DNA from 3 places in the Rhizobium sp. KDH_Rht_773_N genome. Region 2 is predicted to be linked to each of the others. Evidence: predicted binding sites of a transcription regulator. Region 2 holds the regulator's gene; each other region holds the start of a gene.
What was found. The regulator LexA, encoded in region 2, represses DNA repair genes until DNA is damaged. The targets are predictions, from matches to a motif close to TGTTCNNNNTGTGTTCNG.

Region 1 (5,368 bases), 1.2 Mb from region 2:
CTAGAATATTGGCATCCTGAAGTCTTTGCGGAGGGAACCCCGAGGCTTCATTCAATGTTTCTATCGACACATGCTGGAGGAGCATCGATGGCGACTGAGCGATGGAATAGTCCGATCAAGGTGGGTTTCGACGAGGCGGGAGCGCGCACGGTTAACGGACCGTTCGATGCCCTGGCATGCCTCAGCGACCTGTGGCCTGCCGCACGCGGATTGAAATATCTGAAGGCACGCAGCGCCTGCCGCGCAGCACTCGACGGCCGAAAGAGCGTCGAGGAAGCCCGCGCGGAGTTCATGGCGGCGGCCGAGGAGGCAAAGCTTAAAGTGCATTAATCTTTTGGCGGCGATATCGGGCCATAAACGTCCGATCCGTTCCGAAACGGAGCAATGCTTAATTTTCACTTAACCCTGCACGCAGCCCGCGCAGGGCTTTGTCCCGAAAAGCATTGCGCCGATCGTCCGTTCATCAATAGAACGACGCCAGCCATCATGATGATGGTTAGAGGCTCGTCACCCTCTGCGGGAGACTGCGGACGAGCCTCGTTCGAAAGAATTTTCAGACATGCGCTCAGCAGTCCGAAGTATTCTCATCCTCGACCTGAATATATCCCACACCGATGATTGTGCCGTCCGCAGTGCGGATGAAGGACGGCAGGTAATGCGGTTCGGCCGGCTTGCAGACGGAGGCGCCGGAATATTCGTTCAGGGCGATTTCGTCCTTCGGCAGCGCCGAGTAGTTCATGCCGGCTTCGAGCGAGGCATAGGCGGAACCGGCAAAGGCGCCGCAGCCGAGAAGAAGGCCGGCGGCCCACAGGCGGATAAGCGTTTGCATTATTGTCTCCAGCATTGAAATCAGCTTTTCAACACGCAAGACGCAGAGTTGGTTCCCTGGAAATTCCCCGGTTTCCGGGAATTATCTCACCAGAATGCGGCAATGCACGTAGCCGCTTCCGACGATCGCCTCGGCAATTGCCAGCGCCCGCTCGCTGTCGCTCCATCGCGGCACGAACCCTTCGAGAACGACGTAGGGACCGATTGCGGAAACGGTGATCTCGGCGGCATCGAGATCGGCTGCCGCATGCAGGGCGCTTTCGACGGACGCGCGCATGGCGGCCGCATTGTGACCCTTCATCCAGGCTTCCTCCTGGATCGGCGAACCGTGGAACCGCAGCACCATGACCGTTCCTGACATTGGCTAATAGGGATTTAACGCAGGAAGACGACGTTTTGTTGCGATGCGCGGGCGGCAGGATGCAAAGTCGCCGCAATGATGATACTCCGATATCGCAACCTTGCCGGAGGCGGCCCGCTGCCGCAGATGGATTGCGGCCGGAGGAGACGACGATGAAAACGCTGGTGCCTGCCCTTCTTGCCGCGACCCTTCTGGCTGCGCCGCTGCTCGCCGGCTGCTCGGCCGCGGACGCGCCGGCGCTCGAGCCCGGCAGCATCACCTATGGCGGACAGCCGCGCACGAAACTGACGAAATCGCCGATCGGCAGCGCCGTCTACAACGACTTTTACAACCAGCGGGGCGAGCACGTCTACGAAACCTATATCCTGCAGCCCGACCGCAGCCTGAAACTGGTGCGCCGCCAGATCGTGCCGGACTTCCCGCAATAGTGCATGACGGCCAGCGCCTGCTTGACAGCGACGCCAATCGAGAACATCCAAGGAACATCTGATCTTGTTCGCGGTGCTGATTCTTCCGCGGAGCCCAACCGGACGGCTGGATGTATCTCGAAAGACTCAATCCCCAGCAGCGCATGGCCGTGGAACACGGCACGCTCACGGACGGCAGCCATGTGGCCGGGCCGCTGCTGGTCATCGCCGGCGCCGGTTCCGGCAAGACGAATACGCTTGCCCATCGCGTTGCCCATCTCATCCTCAAGGGTGCGGATCCGCGCCGCATCCTGCTGATGACCTTTTCCCGGCGGGCCGCCGCCGAAATGGGGCGGCGGGTCGAACGCATCTGCGGCGAGGTTCTCGGCAAGAATTCCGGCATCATGGCGGATGCGCTTGCCTGGAGCGGGACGTTCCACGGCATCGGTGCGCGGCTGTTGCGCGACTACGCCGAACAGATCGGCATAGACCCGGCCTTTTCCATCCACGACCGGGAAGACAGTGCCGACCTGATGAACCTCGTGCGCCACGATCTCGGTTTCTCGAAGACCGAGAGCCGGTTTCCGACGAAAGGCACCTGCCTTGCGATCTATTCGCGCGCGGTGAATTCCGAGACCGAATTGCCGCTGGTGCTGCGCGACGCCTTTCCCTGGTGCGCCACCTGGGAAAAGCAGCTGCGCGAGCTTTTTGCCTGTTACGTCGAGTCAAAACAGAGCCAGAACGTGCTCGATTACGACGACCTCCTGCTCTACTGGGCGCAGATGGTGGCCGAGCCCATGATTGCGGAGGATATCGGCAGCCGCTTCGACCATGTGCTGGTCGACGAATATCAGGACACCAACAAGCTGCAGTCCTCGATCCTGCTGGCCCTGAAACCGACCGGCCAGGGGCTGACCGTCGTCGGCGACGATGCGCAGTCGATCTATTCCTTCCGCGCGGCGACGGTGCGCAACATCCTCGATTTCCCCGCCTCCTTCAGCCCGGCCGCCAATATCGTCACGCTCGACCGCAACTACCGATCGACACAGCCGATCCTTGCCGCCGCCAACGCGGTCATCGACCTTGCCTCCGAGCGCTTCACCAAGAACCTCTGGACGGAACGGGAATCGCCGGAGCGGCCGCGGCTGGTGACGGTGCGCGACGAGAACGACCAGGCGCGTTACGTGGCCGACAAGGTTCTCGACAATCGCGAAGAGGGCGTGAAGCTGAAAAGCCAGGCCGTGCTCTTCCGCGCCTCGCACCATAGCGGCCCGCTGGAAGTGGAGCTGACGCGCCGCAACATTCCCTTCGTGAAGTTCGGCGGGCTGAAATTCCTCGACAGCGCGCATGTGAAGGACATGCTGGCGGCGCTGCGTTTTGCCCAGAACCCGCGCGACCGGGTGGCAGGCTTCCGGCTGATGCAGATCCTGCCGGGCATCGGGCCTTCCACGGCACAGAAGGTGCTGGACCATATGGCCGAGGATGCGAGCCCGATGACGGCGCTTGCCGCCATGCCCGCCCCGCCGCGTTCGGGCGAGGACTGGACCTCCTTCGTCTCGACCATGCAGGATCTGAAGACCGGCAAGGCCGGCTGGCCGGCGGAGATCGAGCTGGTGCGGCAATGGTACGAGCCGCATCTGGAACGGCTGCATGAGGATGCGAGCACAAGGCTCGCCGATCTCATCCAGCTCGAACAGATCGCCGGCGGTTATGCCTCGCGCGAGCGCTTCCTGACGGAGCTGACCCTCGATCCGCCCGATGCGACCTCGGATCAGGCCGGCGTGCCGCTGCTCGACGAGGACTATCTCATCCTTTCGACCATCCATTCGGCCAAGGGGCAGGAATGGACCAAGGTCTTCATGCTGAACGTCATCGACGGCTGCATTCCCTCCGATCTCGCTGTCGGCACGACGGCTGAAATCGAGGAGGAGCGGCGGCTGCTCTATGTGGCGATGACGCGCGCCAAGGACAGTCTCGACCTTGTCGTGCCGCAGCGCTTCTTCACCTATGGGCAGAATTCGCAGGGCGACCGGCATGTCTACGCATCGCGCAGCCGTTTCATTCCAGCCACCCTGCTGCAATTCTTCGAAGTCTGCGGCTGGCCGCAGGCGAAGGCCGAGACGGCGGCGGCCCAGCAGGCCCGGCAGGTGCGCATCGATGTCGGCGCGCGCATGCGCGGCATGTGGCGTTGACGCCGACCAAGCGGCCGGTCAGAGCGCAAGCGGCGGTTTGGCCGGCTCGAAGAAGCGGCCGATCATTTCATCGTTGACGAGCGCGATCGTCGGCGGCGACCATTTCGGATTGCGGTCCTTGTCGATGACCGCTGCGCGGACCCCCTCGTAGAAATCCGCACCAAGCAGGATATGCATGCAGGCGCCGAGTTCGCGGGCCAGGCATTCGGCAAGCGTGCGGCTCTGGCGCCCGGCCCTCAAGAGCCGCAAAGCGAGCTTGAGGCTGGTTGGCGAACGCGTCAGCATCACGCGGCGGGTCTCGGCGGCGAACTCGCCCTCCTCCCGGGCAAGGGCCGATACGATGTCCTCGACGCTGTTGAAGTGGAAAGCACGGTCGATCATCGCAGCGTTGGCCTGCAGCCTGCCCTCGCCCGGCTGCTGCGAGAGTTGGCGCAGGGCCGCGTCCACATCATCGGACGAACTGCCTGCAGGCAGATCGGCGACTTGCCGGACGGCCTCTTCGAGACGCGCGGACGGAATATAGAAATCCGCAAGTCCGGCATGGATTGCATCGGCGGCATTGATGTCGAGCCCGGTCAGGGCCATCCATGTGCCGCTTTCGCCCGGCATGTGGGGCAGCAGCCACGTGGCGCCGATATCGGGAAAATAGCCGATGCCGGTTTCGGGCATGGCAAGGCGGGTGCGCTCGGTGACGATGCGATGGCGCCCGTGGCTGGAAAGCCCGACGCCGCCGCCCATCGTGATGCCGTCCATCAGCGCGACATAGGGCTTCGGATAGTTGGCGATCCTGTGGTTGAGGCGGAATTCCTCGCGCCAGAAGGTTTCGGCAAGGCCGTCGCCGGCGCGCCCGCTCATGTGAATGGCACGGATATCGCCGCCGGCGCAGAAGCCGCGCTCGCCCTCGCCCATGATGACGACGCTCGCCACGGACGGGTCGGCGACGAACTCGTCAAGGGCGGCGGCAATCGCGCGCACCATCGGGATCGTCAGGCTGTTCAGGGCCTTTGGGCGGTTCAGCCGGATGATGCCCGCCGTACCGCGCCGTTCAACGATGACTTCGCTTTGATTGCCGTTGTCCATGATCCCACCTCGCTCCGGTATTAGGAATAAACGCGGTCGGGCCAAGGTTCCAGTGGCTGGCTATCCAATCAGGCCGAGATGGATCGCGAAACGGCGACATCGCGCCTGGAGACGTAGTCTATCGCCAGTTCCAGCGGCAACGGCCGGGAAAAATAGTAGCCCTGCGCCAGCCGGACGCCGAGAGCCTTCAGCGATTCCGCCACATCCTCGCTTTCGACACCTTCGGCCACGGAAGCAATGCCGAGGTTCTGGCAGAGGCTGGCGACGGAGCGGGTAATGTTCATGCAGCGCGCGTCGCGATCGAAATTCATCACGAAGGCCTTGTCGATCTTCAGCTTGTCGAAGGCCAGGCGGTGGATGTGGCTCAAGCTCGAATAGCCGGTGCCGAAATCGTCGAGCGCGATCGAGATGCCGGCGGCGCGCAGCACGCCGATCACCTGATCGGCGGTGTCGAAGTCCGACAGAAGCGCCGTCTCGGTGATCTCGAATTCGATGCGCCC
Region 2 (5,368 bases):
AGATAGCGCTTGCCGCCATCGCGCACTTCGACGGCTTCATGCGCGCCGGTCGAAGCACCCGAGGGAACAGCCGCGCGGCCCATGCTGCCGTCTTCGAGATAGACATCGACTTCGACGGTGGGATTGCCACGGCTATCGAGAATCTCGCGGGCGATGATATCGGTAATTGCAGTCATGGTTTTTTCCTGCTCGGTGGGTGGATAAATCGTTTGAAACCGTCTTAATCGAAGGTGCGCAAATTACAATGGCACTTTGCGACACCTTCGTCCTGCATGTCTGACCGTCGCTATAACACGATCATGTCAGGCTTTTGACTGTCAGCCCTTGGCGACCGCGTCCAAAGCGAGCAGCTTTTCCAGAAGCCGCGGCATATCCTTGAGATAGACCATGTTCGGGCCGTCGCAGGGCGCGTTGTCGGGATCCTGATGGGTCTCGATAAAGACGCCGGCAACGCCGACGGCAACGGCTGCGCGCGCCAGCGTCTCGACGAACTGCCGCTCGCCACCCGAGGTTTCCCCCTGCCCGCCGGGCTGCTGGACCGAATGTGTGGCATCGAAGATGACAGGCGCACCGGTTGCCGCCATGATCGGCAGCGAGCGCATGTCGGAAACCAGGGTGTTGTAGCCGAAGGAGGCGCCGCGCTCGCACAGAAGAACGTTTGGATTGCCGCTCTGGTTCAGCTTGCCGAGCACGTTCTTCATGTCCCAGGGGGCCAGGAACTGGCCTTTCTTGACGTTGATGACGCGGCCGGTCCTTGCCGCGGCCACCAGAAGATCCGTCTGGCGGGACAGGAAAGCCGGTATCTGCAGGACATCGACGACCTTGGCCACCTCGGCGCATTGTTCTTCCGTATGGATGTCCGTCAGAACCGGAATGCCGAGTTCCTTTTTCAGGTCGGCGAAGACCTCCAACCCCTTCTCAAGGCCCACACCGCGCTTGCTCGACAGCGAGGAACGGTTCGCCTTGTCGAAGGACGTCTTGTAGACGAGCCCGATGCCGAGCTTGGCGCAGAGTTCCTTCAAGGTACCGGCAACCATGAACGCGTGGTCGCGGCTTTCCAGTTCGCAAGCGCCGGCAATCAGCGACAGGCGACCGGTATTGGAAAAAGTAACCTTGCCGGCGCCCTCGCCGACCGTCACCACGGAGTTCGTATTGGTGCTCATGATCTTTCCTCGAAGGCGAAGAGCGTGCCCTGCCCGGGCGCCGGCTTCACCAGAATTCGGTTGGCCTTGCGTGTGTATGTGACCCCGTTAGCAGCCAAATGCGCTTCTGTCACGGCCAGATCGCCGACCGCAAAGAGGATTGCCCGTCCACGCAGGCCGCGATCGGTATCGGGCGTCACCAGATCGTAATAGGCCTCCAGTCCTTCAGGCGTCATCAGGCTGATCTTCGCATTGGCGGTGGCAATCTGCAGCCCGAAGCCCGTGTCGTCAGCTGACACGACCCTCGCGACCGATCGGACGAAAACACCGAAGGCGTTCGGCTCCGGCGCAGCCAGGGCAATTTCGGCAATACCCGTGACACCATTGGCATGCGTTTCCAATACGGCGCGATCGGCGGGCAACGGGTTCACGCGCTCGACGGCAAAGAGGAGGAAATCCGGCGCCCGGAGATCGGCGGCGAAGGCGAGCCGGAAGCCGGCAACACTTTCTGCGCCATCTGGCATTCTCACCGGACGCTCGAACTGCAGCAGCGAACCGGCGCTGATGCCGGCCTCGACGAATCGGGCATGTTCTCGCCTTGCATCGCCGGTGGCGAAGGCAATCGCGGAAAGGCCCTCGTCGCCGCAACGGAAGCGGAATGCCTGGTCACGGGCGGCAAAGACGTTGCCGCGACGCGCCGCCTGCTCGCTCTCCGCAACGCTCGCGACGCCCAAAGGCTCAAGATAGGTTTTGTCGGCAAAGAACACGCAGGCATTTTCCGTGCCGAAGGGATGGCGGGCATCAGGCGCGACCGTGAAACCCAGCTTGCCCAGCCTTTCGCGGGCAAGGTCGATATCCGTCACCGGCAAGACGAGATGATCGATCGGAAGCCTGTCTTTGCGCATCGGGTTCCCTCCAGCAATGACAAGGAGATGTGCTTCAGCAGGCCTTGCGAGGCAAGGGCGCGAAGGCGCAAGGGCCGCGAAAAATAAAATTCTCGACAGAATGAACAGAAGTTTTACGAAAATTTAGCCACTTGCGGAACACATATGGAACATATAGTGTCCGTTCTGGATTTGTTTCAAGACTGGGGTTACACGCCATGCTCACGCGCAAACAACAGGAACTCCTTCTTTTCATTCACGAAAGGATGAAGGAGTCAGGCGTTCCGCCGTCTTTCGACGAGATGAAGGACGCCCTGGATCTGGCCTCGAAATCCGGTATTCACCGGCTGATCACGGCACTCGAGGAACGCGGCTTCATTCGCCGGCTTCCGAACCGGGCGCGAGCGCTCGAAGTCATCAAACTGCCGGAAGCCTACAGCCCGAGCCTGCAACCCCGCCGCGGCTTTTCGCCGAGCGTCATCGAGGGCAGTCTCGGCAAGCCGCAGCCTGTGGCGCCTCCCGCCTCGGCCAAGCCGGCACCTGCCGCCGACAACGGCAATTCGGTCTCCGTTCCCGTCATGGGGCGCATCGCCGCCGGCGTGCCGATCTCGGCGATCCAGAACAATACGCATGACATCACGGTTCCGACCGATATGCTCGGCTCCGGCGAACATTATGCGCTGGAAGTTCGCGGCGATTCGATGATCGAAGCCGGCATTTTCGATGGCGACACGGTCATCATCCGCAATGGCAGCACGGCCAATCCCGGCGATATCGTCGTTGCACTCGTCGATGACGAGGAAGCGACGCTCAAGCGCTTCCGCCGCAAGGGCGCATCGATTGCGCTCGAGGCTGCAAACCCGGCTTACGAGACCCGCATTTTCCCGCCGGATCGCGTCAAGGTTCAGGGCAAGCTCGTCGGCCTCATTCGCCGCTATCACTGACCGGTGACAGGCCGGCGTCCGCGAATGTATTGCTTCGCCAGTCATAGGCGCGGTGACGCATCCAGGGGCGCTGCAACGTGTCGAATGCGGTGGTGGCCTCGACTCCGTCGGCTGTGAACCGAAGTTCGACGGAACCTGTCCTGCGCAACGTTTCGCCGGTAAAGAGCAGCGCGCCGGAACGGCAGCGGTCGAAGCGCAGCCGGACGGGGGTCACGACAATATCGGCCGTATCGCAGGCCGGCCCGAGATGGGCGGCATTGTCGACGACGGTCAGCCTCTTTCCGTTGGCGAGCGCGACGCTGCACCAGGCGCCCTTCAGGCAGGAGAAACGCGAGGGAGGGCCGGTGTCGGCTGCCTGTCGCATCGCCTCTCTGGCTTCATTCTGCTGATCCGGCGAAAGCTGCAACCGTTTGCCGTCAGGCGCGGCGGGCGCCTTGGCGGCTTGGAGCATTACCGGCTTGCGGTGCTCTTCGAGGGCAAGCGCCCGCTGCCATTGTTCGAAGATGAAGGCGGGCGGCTTCTCACGGTTTGAAGCCATCGCCTCTCCATCGACTATGGCAACGAGTCCGCCATCCTCTGAGATGGCGATATCGGGCGCCGCACCGGACGGGAGAACGGCCACAGCAAGCGTGGAGACCGCGACAATTGCTGTTCCCATGTGCCGCAGCCCCGTTCTGAGCAGCGTCAGCAGCAGAAAGCCGGAGACGGCTGTCGGGAAATACCAGCCGGGCAAGCGGCCGATATCTATATTGCCGCCCCACCCCGCGATCGCCTTGGCGATCGTGATCACCAGATCGAGCCCGAAGCCTGCCACCTGCCACAGCCAGCCGTCCAGGCCGAAGGGCATCAGCAGCATTGCCAGCATGCCCGCCGGCATGACGATGAAGGAAATGACCGGCATGGCCGCAAGATTTGCCGGCAGGCCATAGGCCGTCAGGCGGTGGAAATGCTCGATCGAAAACAGTGCCGTCGAGAAGCCGCCGATCAGCGACGTCAGGAAAACGCCGCCGAAGAAGCTGCCAACCATGGAGATCGGCTTCATGATCGGCAGCCTGGCAAGAGCGTTCTCACGCATCGGCCGCCGCTTCCAGAGATCGTAGCCGGCGACAAGTGCGAGCGTGGCGGCAAAGGACATCTGGAAGCTTGGTCCCAGCACTTCCGATGGCGAGACAGCGAGGATCACGAGAGCGGACAGCGCCACGTTTCTAAGGCTGATCGATGGCCGGTCGAAGAAGACGGCGACCAGCATGATCGCCATCATGATGAAGGCGCGTTCGGCGGAGACGGCAAAACCCGAGATCAGATAGTAGGCGGTTACCGCAGCGAGCGCGCCGGCGGCCGCGATCTTCTTGGTCGGCCACGCCTGGGCAATGCCGGGAAACAGGCTGAGGACGACACGCAGGCCGACGAAGAAGATGCCGGCGGAGAGCGCCATATTGAGGCCGGAGATTGCGATAATGTGGGCAAGGCCGGATTGCCGCAACGCTTCCGTCGTTTCATCCGAGATCGCGCGTCTCTCGTCGGTGACAAGGGAGGCGGCAAAGGCCCCGGTGTCGCCGGGCAGGGTGGAGCGGATCCGATCGCCGATGCCGCTTCTCAGGCGATAGAGCCACTCCAGGACGGCCTCATCGAGCGAGCCTGCCTGCTCCGACTGTTCCGCCACCTTTTTCGGCGCCCCATAGAAGAAGCCGTTGGCGCCAATGCGGTCGAAATAGGCGCTGAAGGCAAAATCGTTGAGATGGGGGAGCGCCGGCCCCGCCGGAGGCGTCAGCCGCGCCCTGCCCTCGATGATGTCGCCGAGTTCGAAGGGCCGGGCCGCGCCACGCGCCAGCACGGAGACGCGTTCGGGCGGACGCCTGATCTCGGGTGCGCTTGTGCCGTTGACCTTGAGAATATAACGCCAGCGTCCCTCGCCATCGCCTTCCCGGCGCTCGATGCGGCCGGTCACGGTCGTCGTGACGGCTGAATCGAGGATCAGGGTCCTTGCCCGCCAGGTTTCGACCTGTGCCGAAAACATGCCGCCGGCAAAGAGAAGCAGGCCAAGCAATGTCGCCCGCAATTTCGTCCGGCCATGGCCGCAGACCGTGACGGCGACAAGGAGGACAAGCAGGCAGAGACCGAGCAAGACGGTCGGAAAGTCCGAGCCTGTCAGAAACCAGGTGGCGGCACCCGCCCCCAGGAAGACCGGCGAGAAGAGGATGAGGCGGCCGTGACCGGCCTCCTCGGCCGCCATATGCACGGACAAGGAGACGTACCGTTTCGCAACGGCCGCCAGTCGCCATGGAAAGGGTGTCGCGGCTTGCGTCCGGACCGGTTGCGTCACAATGGCGCGCGGGGCAACGCCAATAAAATCCATCTTTTCATCGATGGATTTCGCCTGCCGCTGTCTTGTCTCCAA
Region 3 (5,368 bases), on a different replicon from region 2:
CCGGCATCTTCGGTTGCGCGTGTTCCTGTTCCTGCAGGCGTATTGCCCGTACTGCCGGACCCGCTCGTACCGGATCGGCTGTTCCCGCCGCCACTGTTGCCGTTTCCGCTCCCGCCGCCATTGCCATTGCCGCCGCCGTTGCCGTTACCGCCCCCCTTTCCGTTGCCTCCTCCGTTGCCTTTGCCATTGCCGTTCTCATTCTTGGCGAATGCTGCCTGGCTAGCGATCGAAGGGAACAACCCCGTAATCTCCACCTTCAGCGGCGCAAGCGTCGCAACGGCAAGAACACTTGTGCCGACGCTCTTCAGAAAATTGCGCTTGGAGATCATCCTTGCCTCGTGATTAGTCCTGACTAAGGAGGAAGGAGATTGACCGCTTGTTCTGGAATTGCAAGACGGTCAGACATAGGTACCAATTTCTATCGGACTTTGGTCCCTATTCACCCATAGAGCTCGCGGCCCAGCAGAAGTCCCAGCGACATCTGTCCGCCAGCCAAATCAACAGACATCCGAAGTATTTTAACCAGCGCGTTACCTCGGTCACGTTAAAATTAGGTGATCATGATATACCCTGACCACTCGCAGGTTTGAGGGAGGTATTTATGATCGAAAATTCGGAATGGCAGAAATGCAATGCTCCATTTTTTTCGCGCCCCACGATTGATGGAGAAAAAACCCGTTGGTTTATTGAGACTTGGCGCCGGCGTACAGTGTCAGGATGGGAGTACCGTCAGGAGCTTGAACATTACGAAGACGCGATCCCTCCATTCTGGGAGGACGATGGCATCTTTTACAACAAGCGGTAGTGCCGCAATCAAATGGGCCACCCCTCAAACACAGAACTTGACATAGGTCGGCCGTCGCGATGTCACCGATTGTGCGGGTCCGCCTTCATCTAATGCGTCGCCGTAAGGCTGCGCCGGGTTTCGGGCGGATCAGGAGAGCGGAGAAATACACTGACGTCGCGGCCCGTTGAAGGGCTGATAGCTGTTATCGGAGGTCCGATAGGAACTATAGCGGGCGGCGCACCATGCGCTGTGCGGATCGGGTGGCGCGCCAGCCGCCGGCAATCCCGCCGAACGCTCCGCCTCTCCGATCACGCAGGGCCTGCGGGGACCGCCGCTATAGGGCTGGTAGGTATTGTCAGACACATTGTAGGAACGGTAGCGCTGTTGGCACAGGCTGAGATGTCGGCCGTCGGCCATCCATTCCTGCTTCGGCTGCTCTATTGCCCCCGTCACGGTCGGATCTGGGGGCGCGATGGCTGCTACGCCAACCAGATTGGCGGGTGTTGAAGGCGAAGCTTCGGTTGCGGCCTGAAGTGGCGGAAGGCGCTCGTAATCCTGCTTCTTGGGATCGACGCGCGTGGGCGTCGTCGTCCAGAGCGGTGCATCAAGATTGGCGAAATGATGTGGCCTGGCTTCGTCGGACCCGCGAGACGCAATTGCGAGACCGCCAGCCACGACGGCCCCCGCCAGAGCCAGGCAGATGGACGGTACAGCAAGCGACTTCATCACGCGATCTCCCATTCCCGATCCCTATAGAAATCGGAAACGCCGGGTTTCAGTTCCGCGGACGGGACGAAAATCGTGTTTTTTTCTTGTTCGCCTGAAATGGTGGAACGGACTGATAGGATAGGAATTTATTGCCATCGCCCCTATTTTGACGGATAGCTGTTTTGTCCGGCGATCCGGTCGTGCCGCAGATTGCAGCCAGAAAGAGGAAGCATGTCGCAGAGAGCAGGCAGCGCCGACCTTCCCCTTCACGGAGGGCGCGTGCCACCGTGGCTGGGCAACCGCATGACGACGCTCGGCGCACTGATTGCCGAAGCAATCGTCCACCACTACGGACGCGAAGAATTCCTGCGCCGGCTCGCCCATCCCTTCTGGTTTCAGTCCTTCGGCGCGGTCATGGGCATGGACTGGCATTCTTCCGGCATCACGACAAGCGTGCTGGGCGCGCTGAAACGGGGACTGAAACCACGTTCGAAGGAACTTGGTCTCCATGTCTGCGGCGGACGAGGCGCGCAATCGCGCAAGACACCGGATGAGCTGGTCGCGATCGGCGATCGCGTCGGGATTGACGGTGCCGGCCTTGCCAAGACGAGCCGCCTGGTCGCCAAGGTGGACAGTGCCGCGGTTCAGGATGGTTTCGACCTCTATCTCCACGGCTTCATCGTCGCTGACGACGGCCATTGGGTGATTGTCCAGCAGGGCATGAATGGCGACAAGCGACAGGCGCGGCGCTATCACTGGCTTTCGGAAGGACTGGAAAGTTTCGTCAATTCCCCGCATGCGGCCATCGAAGGCCGCTCGCAGGGCGAGATCGTCAACCTGGCCGATCGGCGCGCGGAGAAATCCCGCCGCGGTCAACTCGATCTTCTCGCAACGCTTGGGCCGGAGCCGGAGCCGGCAGAACAGCCGATGTTGCCGCATCTCATCATGCCCGCACATCACGATGTGCGCGAGAGCGATATCAACATGAAGCGGCTGCACGGCAATCTTGCCGCGGCCGCCGATCGCGGGCCGGTCGATTTCGAAGATCTGCTTCTCGTGCCCGGTGTGGGTGCCCGTACGGTCAAGGCACTGGCGCTCGTTGCCGAGGTCGTGCACGGGGCGCCCTGTCGCTTTTCCGATCCCGCCCGGTTTCCCATCGCCCACGGCGGCAAGGACAGGCATCCCTTCCCCGTGCCACTGAAAGTCTATGACGAAACCATCAGCGTGATGAAATCGGCCGTCTTGAAGGGAAAGCTTGGCCGCGAGGAAGAATTGCAGGCATTGCGCCGGCTCGACGATCAGTCTCGCTCCATGGAGCGCTATGTCACCGGCCCGGACCTTAAGGAAATCGTCGCCGGCGAATTTCGGCAATCCTCCGATTTCGGCGGCCGCAGCGTCTTCGGCTGGGAGCTTCCGCCGGAGCCGACAAAGCGACGAGACAACTAGCCGATCAGCAGCTTGACCCAGGACTCGACGTCGTCGCCGCTGCTCATCTCCGGACGTACCAACCCGTCAATCATGAATGTCGGCGAGACATGAATGCCGTTCTGACGGGCATATTTGCAGTGCCATTTGATTTCGCGGTCGAGATCGGCAATGGCGAAGGCTTCTTTCAACGCGACACCGCTGTAGCGTTCCAGGCGTTCGACGAGCTGGTTCGGCGTAACATCCATGTTGGGACCACCCGCATGCCGTTCGAACTCGAACTCCTCGCGATGGGCAGCGACGGCCGCCATGACCTTCTTCGCAGTCTCCTTGCCGCCTTCCAGCGTGGATGCTGCCAGGATGCAGCGCACGACGACGCCGGAAAACAAGTGCCAAGGCTGGGATTGCAGGCGGATTTTGATGGTGATCTTGTCTTCACCGGCCAGTTCCAGCAGCGTGCCCAGCTTGTTGAACGTCCGGACGGAATAGGGACAGGTCGGCTCCAGGAAAGCCTCGAACACGCGCGCTCCCACACCCCAAACGAGCGGATCTGCGTGACAGGAAGTGGTCGTCATGTTTGCATCCTTCTGTTCCGGAACTTGTCGTCAGCCGGCTTTACCAGCGATGCAGGTGATACGGCTTTCCTATTGCAAATGAAAGACGGGATCGGCAGCTCGCTTGCATTGCCTCTCACAGGGTCGCCGCCGATCTCGCGGCCTGCTCATAGTAACCCGACAGAGCCCTCAAATGGGAAGCTATTCCGGAGAGATCGTCCTGAGAAAGGCCGGAGACTTTCGTCGCCTCCACCAGCAGCCGTTCGCGGATTTCCGAATAGCGGGCCAGCGCTTCCAGGCCCCTGTCAGTGACCTGGATCACTTTTTCCTTGCCGGATTTCCCTGTCTTGACCAGCCCGGCCGCATCGAGCTTCTTCACCGCATAATTGGCGACATGCGTGTCTTCGATGTCGAGAACGAGGCAGAGATCGGACAATGTTTTCGGCCGGTCGCGATGGCGCACCGAGTGGATGATCAAGATCTCGATCGGCGACAGGCTCGGCACGCCGGCCGCCGCCATGCAGCGCACGATCCAGCGATTGAAGGCGTGAGAGAAGAGGATCGATCCGTATTCGAGCTCCGAGAGGGCCGGCGAACTGCCGAGCGCCAGATGGGCAGACGACACGATCAGATCGCGGCCGGCCCTTTGTTCTTTTGCCTTGTCCATCGAACTCTCCCAATCCCTATTCTCAAGCGTTTCGCGGCCCGTATCCGCCCCCTGTCGGGGTCACAACCGTGAAGGCTTCGCCGGCTTCCAGCACCGTATGGGCAGCACCGATCAGTTCATCGATCGTGCCGTCATTGCGGCGCACATAGTTGCGGCCGGTCTGCCCGTCTTCGCCTCCCTTCAGCCCGAAGGGGGCGATGCGGCGATGACCGGACAGAATGGCAAATTCCAATCTCTCAAGCGCGCGGATCGTGCGCTGCGTGCCATTGCCGGCGTGCCACTGACCCCGCCCACCGGAATTCGGCCGGATATGGAAATCCTCGAGCACGACAGGGAAACGGCTCTCCAGGATTTCCGGATCGGTGAGGCGAGAATTGGTCATGTGCGTATGCACAGCATCGGCGCCATTGAAGCCGGGGCCTGCCGGCGCACCGGAGCAGATGGTTTCGTAGTATTGATACTTTTCGTTGCCGAAGGTCAGGTTGTTCATCGTGCCCTGAGCTGCGGCCATGGCGCCGACGGCGCCGATCAGGCAATTGGTCACGGCCTGGCTGACCTCGACATTGCCGGCGACGACGGCTGCCGGATAGGCCGGCGTCAGCATCGTGCCATCGGGAATGACGATGCGGATCGGCCGCAGGCAGCCGGCATTCATTGGAATATCCGCTTCGACGAGCACGCGGAAAACATAGAGTACGGCAGCGCGCGTCACCGGCGCCGGCGCATTGAAATTGTCGGGTCGCTGGGCAGACGTGCCGGTAAAATCGACCGTCGCTTCACGCTTTTTGCGGTCGATGGAGATCTTGACGACGATCTTGCAGCCCTGATCCATCTCATAGGAGAACTCGCCGTCCGGCAGGCGGTCGAGCACGCGGCGCACGCTTTCAGCAGCATTGTCCTGCACATGGCCCATATAGGCATCGACCACGTCCTCGCCGAAGAGCGTGATCATCTTCTTCAGTTCCGCCACGCCCTTTTCATTGGCGGCAACCTGCGCCTTCAGGTCGTTGACGTTCTGTGCCAGCGTGCGCACCGGATAGCGCGCACCGGTCAAGAGATCGGCAAGGGCGTCCTCACGGAACGTGCCGCGATCGAGCAGCTTGAAATTGTCGATATAGACGCCTTCCTCCTCGATATGCGTCGCGAGCGGCGACATCGAGCCCGGCGAGATGCCGCCAATATCGGCATGGTGTCCGCGGCTTGCCACCCAGAAACGGATGCGCGTGC

Region 1: a site for LexA is predicted at 1,657-1,674, ahead of ACU8HS_RS06380 (ATP-dependent helicase). Genes of this name have one in related genera too.
Region 3: a site for LexA is predicted at 1,590-1,607, ahead of ACU8HS_RS22225 (DUF763 domain-containing protein). Genes of this name have one in related genera too.

Annotation. Positions count from the first base shown of each region.
Region 1 is NZ_CM129525.1:1,238,380-1,243,747, forward strand. It holds gene ACU8HS_RS06360 (DUF982 domain-containing protein) at 88-330, shown strand; gene ACU8HS_RS06365 (hypothetical protein) at 566-829, opposite strand; gene ACU8HS_RS06370 (BON domain-containing protein) at 911-1,174, opposite strand; gene ACU8HS_RS06375 (hypothetical protein) at 1,342-1,617, shown strand; gene ACU8HS_RS06380 (ATP-dependent helicase) at 1,728-3,788, shown strand; gene ACU8HS_RS06385 (enoyl-CoA hydratase/isomerase family protein) at 3,807-4,868, opposite strand; gene ACU8HS_RS06390 (putative bifunctional diguanylate cyclase/phosphodiesterase) at 4,937-5,368, opposite strand, start outside.
Region 2 is NZ_CM129525.1:32,284-37,651, forward strand. It holds gene eno (phosphopyruvate hydratase) at 1-176, opposite strand, end outside; gene kdsA (3-deoxy-8-phosphooctulonate synthase) at 318-1,163, opposite strand; gene ACU8HS_RS00180 (VOC family protein) at 1,160-2,047, opposite strand; gene lexA (transcriptional repressor LexA) at 2,245-2,970, shown strand; gene ACU8HS_RS00190 (ComEC/Rec2 family competence protein) at 2,951-5,368, opposite strand, start outside.
Region 3 is NZ_JBRFNB010000002.1:58,435-63,802, forward strand. It holds gene ACU8HS_RS22210 (hypothetical protein) at 1-329, opposite strand, end outside; gene ACU8HS_RS22215 (hypothetical protein) at 602-805, shown strand; gene ACU8HS_RS22220 (BA14K family protein) at 935-1,513, opposite strand; gene ACU8HS_RS22225 (DUF763 domain-containing protein) at 1,727-2,941, shown strand; gene ACU8HS_RS22230 (DsbA family protein) at 2,938-3,495, opposite strand; gene ACU8HS_RS22235 (winged helix DNA-binding protein) at 3,611-4,141, opposite strand; gene ACU8HS_RS22240 (hydantoinase B/oxoprolinase family protein) at 4,164-5,368, opposite strand, start outside.